One region of the Streptomyces sp. NPDC060209 genome, then DNA from elsewhere that is predicted to be linked to it. Evidence: riboswitches for the same ligand, from Rfam matches in the RefSeq annotation. Region 1 holds a riboswitch; the other holds the start of a gene.
What was found. A riboswitch is a leader RNA that binds a small molecule or an ion and turns the genes downstream of it on or off. The one in region 1 is predicted to bind ZMP and ZTP.

Region 2: another riboswitch for ZMP and ZTP. It lies ahead of glyA (serine hydroxymethyltransferase); the one in region 1 lies ahead of ACFWFI_RS09435 (bifunctional 5,10-methylenetetrahydrofolate dehydrogenase/5,10-methenyltetrahydrofolate cyclohydrolase).

The regions. Positions count from the first base shown of each region.
Region 1 covers NZ_JBHWZS010000032.1:11,786-15,988, forward strand. The annotation lists gene ACFWFI_RS09425 (fumarylacetoacetate hydrolase family protein) at 1-209, shown strand, start outside; gene ACFWFI_RS09430 (SDR family NAD(P)-dependent oxidoreductase) at 206-1,051, shown strand; gene ACFWFI_RS09435 (bifunctional 5,10-methylenetetrahydrofolate dehydrogenase/5,10-methenyltetrahydrofolate cyclohydrolase) at 951-1,817, opposite strand; ZMP/ZTP riboswitch at 1,839-1,924, opposite strand; gene ACFWFI_RS09440 (hypothetical protein) at 1,980-3,992, opposite strand; gene ACFWFI_RS09445 (hypothetical protein) at 4,007-4,203, opposite strand, start outside.
Region 2 covers NZ_JBHWZS010000093.1:19,437-23,639, reverse strand. The annotation lists gene ACFWFI_RS19420 (nuclease-related domain-containing protein) at 1-406, opposite strand, end outside; gene glyA (serine hydroxymethyltransferase) at 564-1,844, opposite strand; ZMP/ZTP riboswitch at 1,883-2,005, opposite strand; gene ACFWFI_RS19410 (hypothetical protein) at 2,189-3,817, shown strand; gene ACFWFI_RS19405 (non-homologous end joining protein Ku) at 3,847-4,203, opposite strand, start outside.

The DNA.
Region 1 (4,203 bases):
ACGTGCTCGGCTCCGGCACCTGCGGCAACGGCGGATGCCTCGCCGAACTGTGGGGCCTGCGCGGCGAACAGACCCCGCCGCCGCTGAAGCCCGGCGACACCGTCACCCTCACGGTCGAGGGCATCGGCACGCTGACCAGCACTGTCGTCCCGGGTGCCGAGCCCGTGGCACTGCCGGCCGGCCGGCGCCGTGGCAGGGAGCGGCCGTGACCGGCCCGCGCGCCGGGCGGCTCCTGGACAAGGTCGTGGTCGTCACGGGTGCCGCCCGTGGTCAGGGCGCCGCCGAGGCGGAGGCCCTCGCCCGTGAGGGTGCCCGGGTCGTCGCCACCGACGTGGAACCCGGGGACGGCTGCCGGCGGCTCGACGTCACCAGTGAGAAGGACTGGGCCGGACTGGCCGCCGAGTTGCGGGACTCGTACGGCCGGGTGGACGGCCTCGTCAACAACGCCGGCATCACCTGGCGCGCCCGGGTCGGCGACGTACGCCCCGAGGACATGGCTCGGGTCCACGCGGTCAACGTCACCGGTCCCCTCCTCGGCATCCAGCACCTCGCTCCGCTGATGCCCCGCGGCGCCTCCGTCGTCAACATCGGCTCGTCGGCGGCCCTCACCGCCCACTATCCGGTCGCCTACACCACGAGCAAGTGGGCGCTGCGGGGCCTGTCGAAGACCGCGGCGCTGGAGCTCGGCACACGGGGCATCCGCGTGAACACGGTCCACCCCGGCTACATCGAGACCGAGATGACCGCTTCCGCCGCGCCGGCGTTCCGCGACGCGAACGTCCGGGAGACACCGCTGGGCCGCACCGGGACGGTCGACGAGGTCGCCCCGCTGGTCGTCTTCCTGCTGTCGGACGAGTCGTCCTTCATCACCGGTGCCGAGATCCCCGTGGACGGCGGCCTCACCGCGCACGGCGGCGTCAAGTCCGTCTCCGACGCCCTGCTCGACGGGCTCAGCGCTCCTGGGTCCCCAGCTGCCCCGCCGCCGCTCGCACCGTCTGCGCCAGAAGGACCGCGATGGTCATCGGCCCGACGCCGCCGGGGACCGGGGTGAGCAGACGGGCGCGGGTGAGGGCGGACTCGAAGTCCACGTCGCCCACGTTGCCCGGGTTGTATCCGGCATCGATCACCACCGCGCCGGGCTTGATGTCCTGGCCTCGGATCAGGCCGGGCCGCCCCACTGCCGCGACCACGATGTCGGCCCCCTGAACGATGCCCGGCAGGTCGGCGGTGCGGGAGTGGCAGTACGTGACCGTCGCGTCCTTCGCGAGCAGGAGCATCCCGGCCGGCTTGCCGAGAATCGCGCTGCGCCCCACCACGACCGCGTGCTTGCCCGCGAGTTCGACGTCGTACGCCTCGAGCAGCCGCATGATCCCGCCCGGAGTGCAGGACACGAAGCCCGGCCGCGCGAAGCTCATGGCGGCGAAGGAATGCATCGTGACCCCGTCGACGTCCTTCTCCGGGGCGATGGCCTCGAACGCCGCTCGCTCGTCGATGTGCGGTCCGCAGGGGTGCTGGAGCAGGATTCCGTGCACGTCCGGATCGTCGGACAGGCCGGCGAGGGTGCCGATCAGTTCGGCGGTCGTGGTGGTGGCGGGCAGACCGATGTGGCGGGACCGGATACCCGCCTTCGCACACCGGGCCCGCTTCATGCGGACGTAGGTGGCCGAAGCGGGATCCTCTCCCACCAGCACCGTCGCCAGGCAGGGACTGGTTCCCGTGCGTCGTGAGATGTCCGCTGCCGTGGCAGCGGTCTCTTCGGCGATGCGACCGGCAAGGCCGGTGCCGTCCATGAGCTGGGCAGTCCGGATCACGGACATCGTTGCCTCCAGGCGTGGCTGACCACTCGCCCAGGCGCACGGCAACGACTCCTCGTCAGACCGCTCCCCGGTGGTGCTCCACCTCAGCGCCAGTCACGGCCCACGCGGCACTGTAGTGGACGCCGCGTGCTCACTGTGCCCCCTTTTCGGGGTGCCGTGGGATCAGGATTCCTCCAGCACGTCGAAGCGGAGCCCGCTCGAACCGCTTCCCGTACCGCTGCGCTTGCGCCGTGTGGTCCAGGCGTGGACGGTGCCGTCGCTCGCTCGTGCGTACTGGCGGCTGCGCTCCACACGGATACCGGAACGCGGCACCTCCTCCTCGTGGACCCAGTCGGTCTCCGTCAGCAGGCGGCCGAGGGGCCTGGGCGGGGCCCATTCGCTACGGACCAGCCGGACGAGGTGGAGCCGGTAGGACTCCTGGTCCGCGAGGCTCTGCGGCACCAGCGGATACCAGTGCGCCGGAACTTCGGTGGCGACCTTGTAGTGGGTACGGCGGTCAGGCACGGCGCTCTCGGGCGGAGGGAGCGGGGCGGGCGCCGCACCGTCAGTCGCGGCAGGCGGGGCTGGAGGGGCCGGTGTCGCACCGTCAGCCGGAGCAGGCGGGGCTGGAGGGGCCGGTGTCGCGCCATCAGCCGCCGCGGGCGGGGCAGCCGGGGCGGGCGGGGCGGGCGCCGTACCGTCAGCCGCGGCAGGTGGAGCTGGAGGGGCGGCGGGCTGGGCAGGTGTCGCACCATCAGCCGCCGCAGCCGCCGCAGGCGGGGCAGCCGGGGCGGGCGGGGCCGGTGCCGGTGCCGCACCATTGGCCGGGGTGACCGCTACCGGGCCAGGAGGTGGTCCGGCGATCCATCGGTTGTACCGGTCGATCGGCTGGTCGGCGCGGTCGGCGACAGTCTCCTCGACGGCCCAGGCGAGATTGGCCTGTTCGTCGCGCAGGAGGAGCACGGACTCCAACGGCGGGCTCTCCAGCCCTCCGGAAAGCGACGCCGCGCGGTAGAACCACGGCGACGGAGCGGGTGTCGCGCTGTCACTCCCGCCTCCCATGGCGGCACCGCCGGACGTTTCGCCCAAGCCGTAGACGTTCCAGTCGGCGTCCTCCGCCGTGGCGTGGGCGAGGACGGACTCACCGCCGAAGACATCCGAGACGGTGCATTCGACGACCCTGCTGAGCGATCCCGCCAGTGTCGGAAGAGGAGCGCAGAACCAGTCGTTGTCGTAGACCGTGGCGAAGGCCACCAGCAGCAGCCGGCCGAGGTCCGCGGGTGACGCGTCGATCGAGCCGAAGTCGATACGGGCGTCCTCCATCTCCCAGAAACGGGCGACGGGCATACCGCCGTATCCCGCCGGTGTGGGAATGGTCTTCCGCTGGTCGCGGGTCACCATCGCCTCGGCGACCGGCACACGGGCCGGCGGGGCGTCGACGGCCCACCAGTCGAGGTGCCCGCCGTGGTACTCGGCTGCCCGCAACTCGACCTCGGGCAGCGTGGAGGCACGGACGGAGAAGGAATACTCCATGCGGTTGCGGTCCCAGGTGTTCGCCGCGGGTTCGACCGGCTCCGGCACCCGTGTCTTCCACCACGCGAGCCACTGCGCGGCGGTCGACGCCAGCGCCTCGCGGCTCTCGGACGGCACTCCGAACTTCTCCGCGGCGGCCTCGTCGCGCGCGGCGATGCGCTCCAGCCACTTCGCGAGGGCCACCGGGTCGGGAAGCCGGTCACGGACGGTTGCCGCCAAGGCGGCCGGAGCCAGGCCCCCGTACGGGCCGAAGGAGCAGACCCGGGCGAAGGCGGGGAGCAGTCCGAGGAGTCCGGCACCGGCCAGCGCACGCCTCCAGCGAATGGCGCCGGTGATGGAGAGACGTGCGTCCGGGCCGTCCTGGAGTTCCTGCTCGACCAGCGATTCGAGCACCATCGTCGAGGGGTCGTACGGCTTCCACCTGTCGCCTTCGGCGGTGGCGTCGCCTGCCGCGGCTTCCTCCGTCACGTCACCGCGCCAGTTGTCCAGCGGGTGCCTCTCCTGCGCGATCGACACGTTCACCGGCGTGGCGGCGTCGTCGCCCCTGAACTCGCCGAAGCCGTACTGCCGGGCGAGGAACCATGCCGCATCGTGGGTGGCGGCGGCGAGTGCCTCCTCCACGCCCGCATCGCGCGGCACGGGTTCGTACCGGAACATTGCCATGATTCCTCCACGGGTTAATGGAAGCCCCAGGTCCCCGGCTCGGCCCACTGCACCGGCAGCACGCCGCGCAGCTCTGTGAAATCGCTCAAGTCCATGCCGCGGACGCGTGCCAGGGCGAACGTCTCCTCCACCACTGCGTGTACGTCTTCCATGCACCAGCCGCGCATCGGATCGGGCGGTACGGCGAGCAGCCATGCCTGGGGTGCCCGCG
Region 2 (4,203 bases), on a different contig from region 1:
CGGGCACCGCGGGCACCGCGGGCACCGCGGGCACCGACAGCGCTTCCGGCTGGGGCACGGTCACCGCTTCCCCCACTCCCTCGGGCACGGACACCGGCTCGGCCAGGGGCGCCGCCTCCCGTCCCGCGCCCCGTTTCCGCATCCCCCGCATGGGCGGGATCCTCGGGACCTGTGGCGGCACGGGCGGGCTGGGCGGCCCGGTCGGCGCGTCCTCACCGACGAGGGCCGGCAGGTCCGGGACCTGGCGCGCGAGTGCGTCGGTAACGGCGTCCCGGTAGCGCGGGTGCAGGACCGTGATCGTGCCGCTGCCCCTGTCCGCCCATCCGATCGCGGTGCCGTCCGGCAGGTTCACATAGAGCCGGTCGTGCCCGAAGAGCTGCCATGACGTGACCTTGAGATCCTGCATCGTGCCCCCTCTGTTCACCCCTCCGGCATCCTTGCTCCCTCAGCCTGTACGGCGGGTCGGCCCCCGCACAGGGCGCAGAGCGGGCGCGCGGAGTCGGGAGCACGGCGTTCCGGAGCAGTCCGGGCCCTGTGTGCCCCGGACTGCTCCGGCGCCCCGGTCAGACCAGGGGGAGGCCAGGCGCCGGATAGGCGTCCATCATGGTCCTCACTTCGTCCCTGACCTTGGAAACGGTCGTTTCATCACCTGTACGAGCGGCATCGACCACGAGATCGATCCACTGCGCGACCGCCGCCATCTCGGAGGCGGGAATGCCCCGGGACGTCAGGGCGGGGGTGCCGATGCGGATGCCGGACGGGTCGAAGGGCTTGCGGGGGTCGTAGGGGACGGTGTTGTAGTTGACGACGATCCCGGCCCGGTCGAGCGCCTTGGCCGCGATCTTTCCGGAGACACCCTTGCCGGTGAGGTCCGCCAGCAGCAGGTGGTTGTCCGTGCCGCCGGACACGAGGTCGAAGCCGCGTGCCGCCAGTTCCTCGCCCAGCGCACGGGCGTTGGCGACGACCTGGTGGGCGTACGCGGAGAAGTCCGCCCCGGCCGCCTCCTTCAGCGCGACCGCGATGGCGGCGGTGGTCTGGTTGTGCGGACCGCCCTGGAGCCCGGGGAAGACGGCGCGGTCCACGGCCCTGGCGTGCTCGGCCCGGGTCAGCAGCATCGCCCCGCGCGGCCCGCGCAGGGTCTTGTGGGTGGTGGTGGACACCACGTCGGCGTACGGGGCGGGCGAGGGATGCGCACCCCCGGCGATCAGCCCGGCGATGTGGGCGACGTCGGCCACCAGCACCGCTCCCACCTCACGGGCGATGTCGGCGAACCCGGCGAAGTCGATCACCCGGGGCACGGCGGTGCCGCCGCAGAAGATCACCTTGGGCCGCTCCGCACGCGCCAGGTCGCGCACCTCGTCCAGGTCGACGCGCCCGGTGTCGCGCCGCACTCCGTACCGCACCCCCCGGAACCACGTACCCGTGGCCGAGACGCCCCAGCCGTGGGTGAGGTGCCCGCCCATCGGCAGCGACATCCCGAGGACGGTGTCGCCGGGCTGCAGGAACGCCAGGTAGACGGCGAGGTTGGCCGGGGAGCCGGAGTACGGCTGGACGTTGGCGTGTTCCATCCGGAACAGCGCCTTGGCGCGCTCGACGGCGAGCGTCTCGACCTGGTCGATGACCTGCTGGCCCTCGTAGTAGCGCTTGCCGGGGTAGCCCTCGGAGTACTTGTTCTGCAGGACGGTGCCGGACGCCTCCAGCACGGCGGCGGACACGTAGTTCTCACTGGGGATCAGACGCAGGGTGTCCGCCTGGAGACGCTCCTCGGCGTTCACCAGGGCGGCGAGTTCGGGATCCGCCGCTGTCAGGGCGGGGCGGCGGGAATCGGACGGCTGTACGGCCACGGGGATCCTCCCGGGTCGGTCGCACGGGGCGACATGGACCCGGATGCCCAGGCGGACGGCCCTCCGGCGATGACGCCCCGGGCATGCCCGGAGTGTGCCGCTCCCTCGTGGTCGTTTCCACGGAGCACCCTGCCGGGTACGCGCCAGTCGCGGCACTCCGCACCCTACTGCGGGGAGGTCCGTTCCGACACCGCGCCGGGCACGCGCCGGCCGAGGCATCCCGCACCATAACGGCGCCAACGTCCTCAAGCACGCGTGAACGGGCACGAAACTGGGCAGCTACCCGGGGACCTGACGGGGTTCGGCGGTGGGGGGCCGTGATGGATTCACGTGATCATTCGGGCATGTCCGGGGCCAGACCCGGGGCCGGGCAGGAGCACGGCTGGGGGACCGTTCAGCCGCCTCCTCCTCCCGCCCGGCCTCCGACGGCAGGCCCGCCGCCACCGGGGGGCGCGCTGCGGGCAGTCGCCGCCGGACTGCTCAGCCTCTCCGGCCTGGGACTCGGCCACGTCCTGGTGCGCCGTCGGCGCAGGGCGGCGGTGATCTGGGCGGCGACCGCGGTCTTCCTGTTCGTCGCGCTGCCCGCCGATCCGGACGGGGTGCCCGCCGCCCTCGTCGCCGCGTATCTCCTGCTGCTCGTCCTCGCGGGGGCCGACGCGGCCCGCATCGCCCTGCGCACGGAGTTCGGTCCGTGGTCCCGGCCCGTCCTGGCCGCGGTGCTCGGACTGCTCCTGCTGGCCGTTCCGGTCGCCGGGACCGTCGCCTACGGCTCCGCACGCGACGAGGCCACGGAGCAGGAGCTGCTCGGCCGGCTGGAGGAGGGTGACAACCTGGTCGCCAAGGCGGCGAAGAGCTCGTTCCTCCTCTCCGCGCCCGACTACCGGTACGCGCTCACCCTCTACCGGGAACTGGGCGAGGACCACCCCGGATCGCGCGCCGCCGCGCTCGTGCCCAGGCGGCTCGAGGCCTATTACGCCGCTGTCGCCACGCCGTACCGTGCGAAGAACCACTGCGCGGCGGTCGAGCCCCTGACCTATCTGCGTACGCTCCCCGACACGGTGGACCGCAAGCTGCTCGGCGATCTCACCGACTGGCCCGACACCCCGCTCGCGGAGTCGCTGTACGGCTGCGGAGTCTCCCGGCTGGGCGGCACGGGGCCGGATTCCGGCAGCAAGGAGCTGGGCACCCTGCTGCGCACGTTCCCCCGGTCCGCCCAGGCCGGGCAGGTGGGCCCGGCCGTCAGCGGGACGATACGACAGCAGGTGGCCGGTCTGAAGGGTGCGGAACCCTGCACCGTGACCGACCAGCTGCGCCTGACGAGCACCCTGGTCGCGGAGCTGCCCGAGACCTCCGTCCCCTCCCTGGCACAGCAGGCCGACGCCGGCGTACGCGACGGGGTGTACGCCTGCGGTGTGGACGAGTTCAAGGACAAGCGGTTCGCCGACGCACGCCAGACCCTGACGGACTTCGCGGACACCTACAAGGAGGACGGGCGCAGGCAGCACGCCCGGGACATATCCACGGCGGCCGAGATAGCGGAGGTCCGGCCCTCGGCGGGCAAGCGGCTGCCGGGGAGCGGCAAGCCGGGCGGCGTCCGCATGGAGCTCGTCATCAGCAACGGCGCCCCCAACGACGTCGAGGTGCTCTACACGGGTCCGGTCACCGGGACGGTGAAGCTGAAGACCTGCGGCAGCTGCGAGCGGTTCAGCAGCGAGGCCACCGGCGCGGCGGGCGCCTGCAGGGCGAACGGCACGTCGTACCCGAAGGCACGGCTGCGGCTGCCCGCGGGCGAGTACCACTTCCTGTACAAGCACGGCACGGGAGCGACTTCGGCCGTGGACAGTTACGCCTCCGGTTCCAAGGTCGAGCCCGGCTACACGTACACGAGCTGCACCTATGTCATCGAGAGGGACCCGTACGGACTGGACCTTCCCGCCCTGCCGGATCTGCTGAAGCCCGCCTCCGCGCCCTGAGCAGCGGCCTCGGCCCACGCGGCCACGCGTCAGGCCGAGGTGCGCTTGCGGGTGCCCCGGGCAGTCTTCTTCGCCGCGGGCTTCTTCGCCGATGCCTTCTTCGCGGTCGCCTTCTTCGGCGCGGGCTTCCTGGCCGAGGTCCCCTTCGTCTCCGTCTCCTTCGCGGCCGGCTTCTTCGCGGCGGTCTTCTTCGCAGCCGCCCTCTTGGGTGCCGCCTTCTTCGACGGGGCCCGCTTCGAGGAGGCTCCGGACTTCTTCGCTCCGCCGCGGCCGGACCCGATGGGGTGGACGTCCGCGACCTCGTCCCCGTGCCCGCCGTCCTCCGCGTGCGACTCCTTCGCCGCCCGGACGCTGCTTTCCAGCGCCGCCATCAGGTCGATGACCTT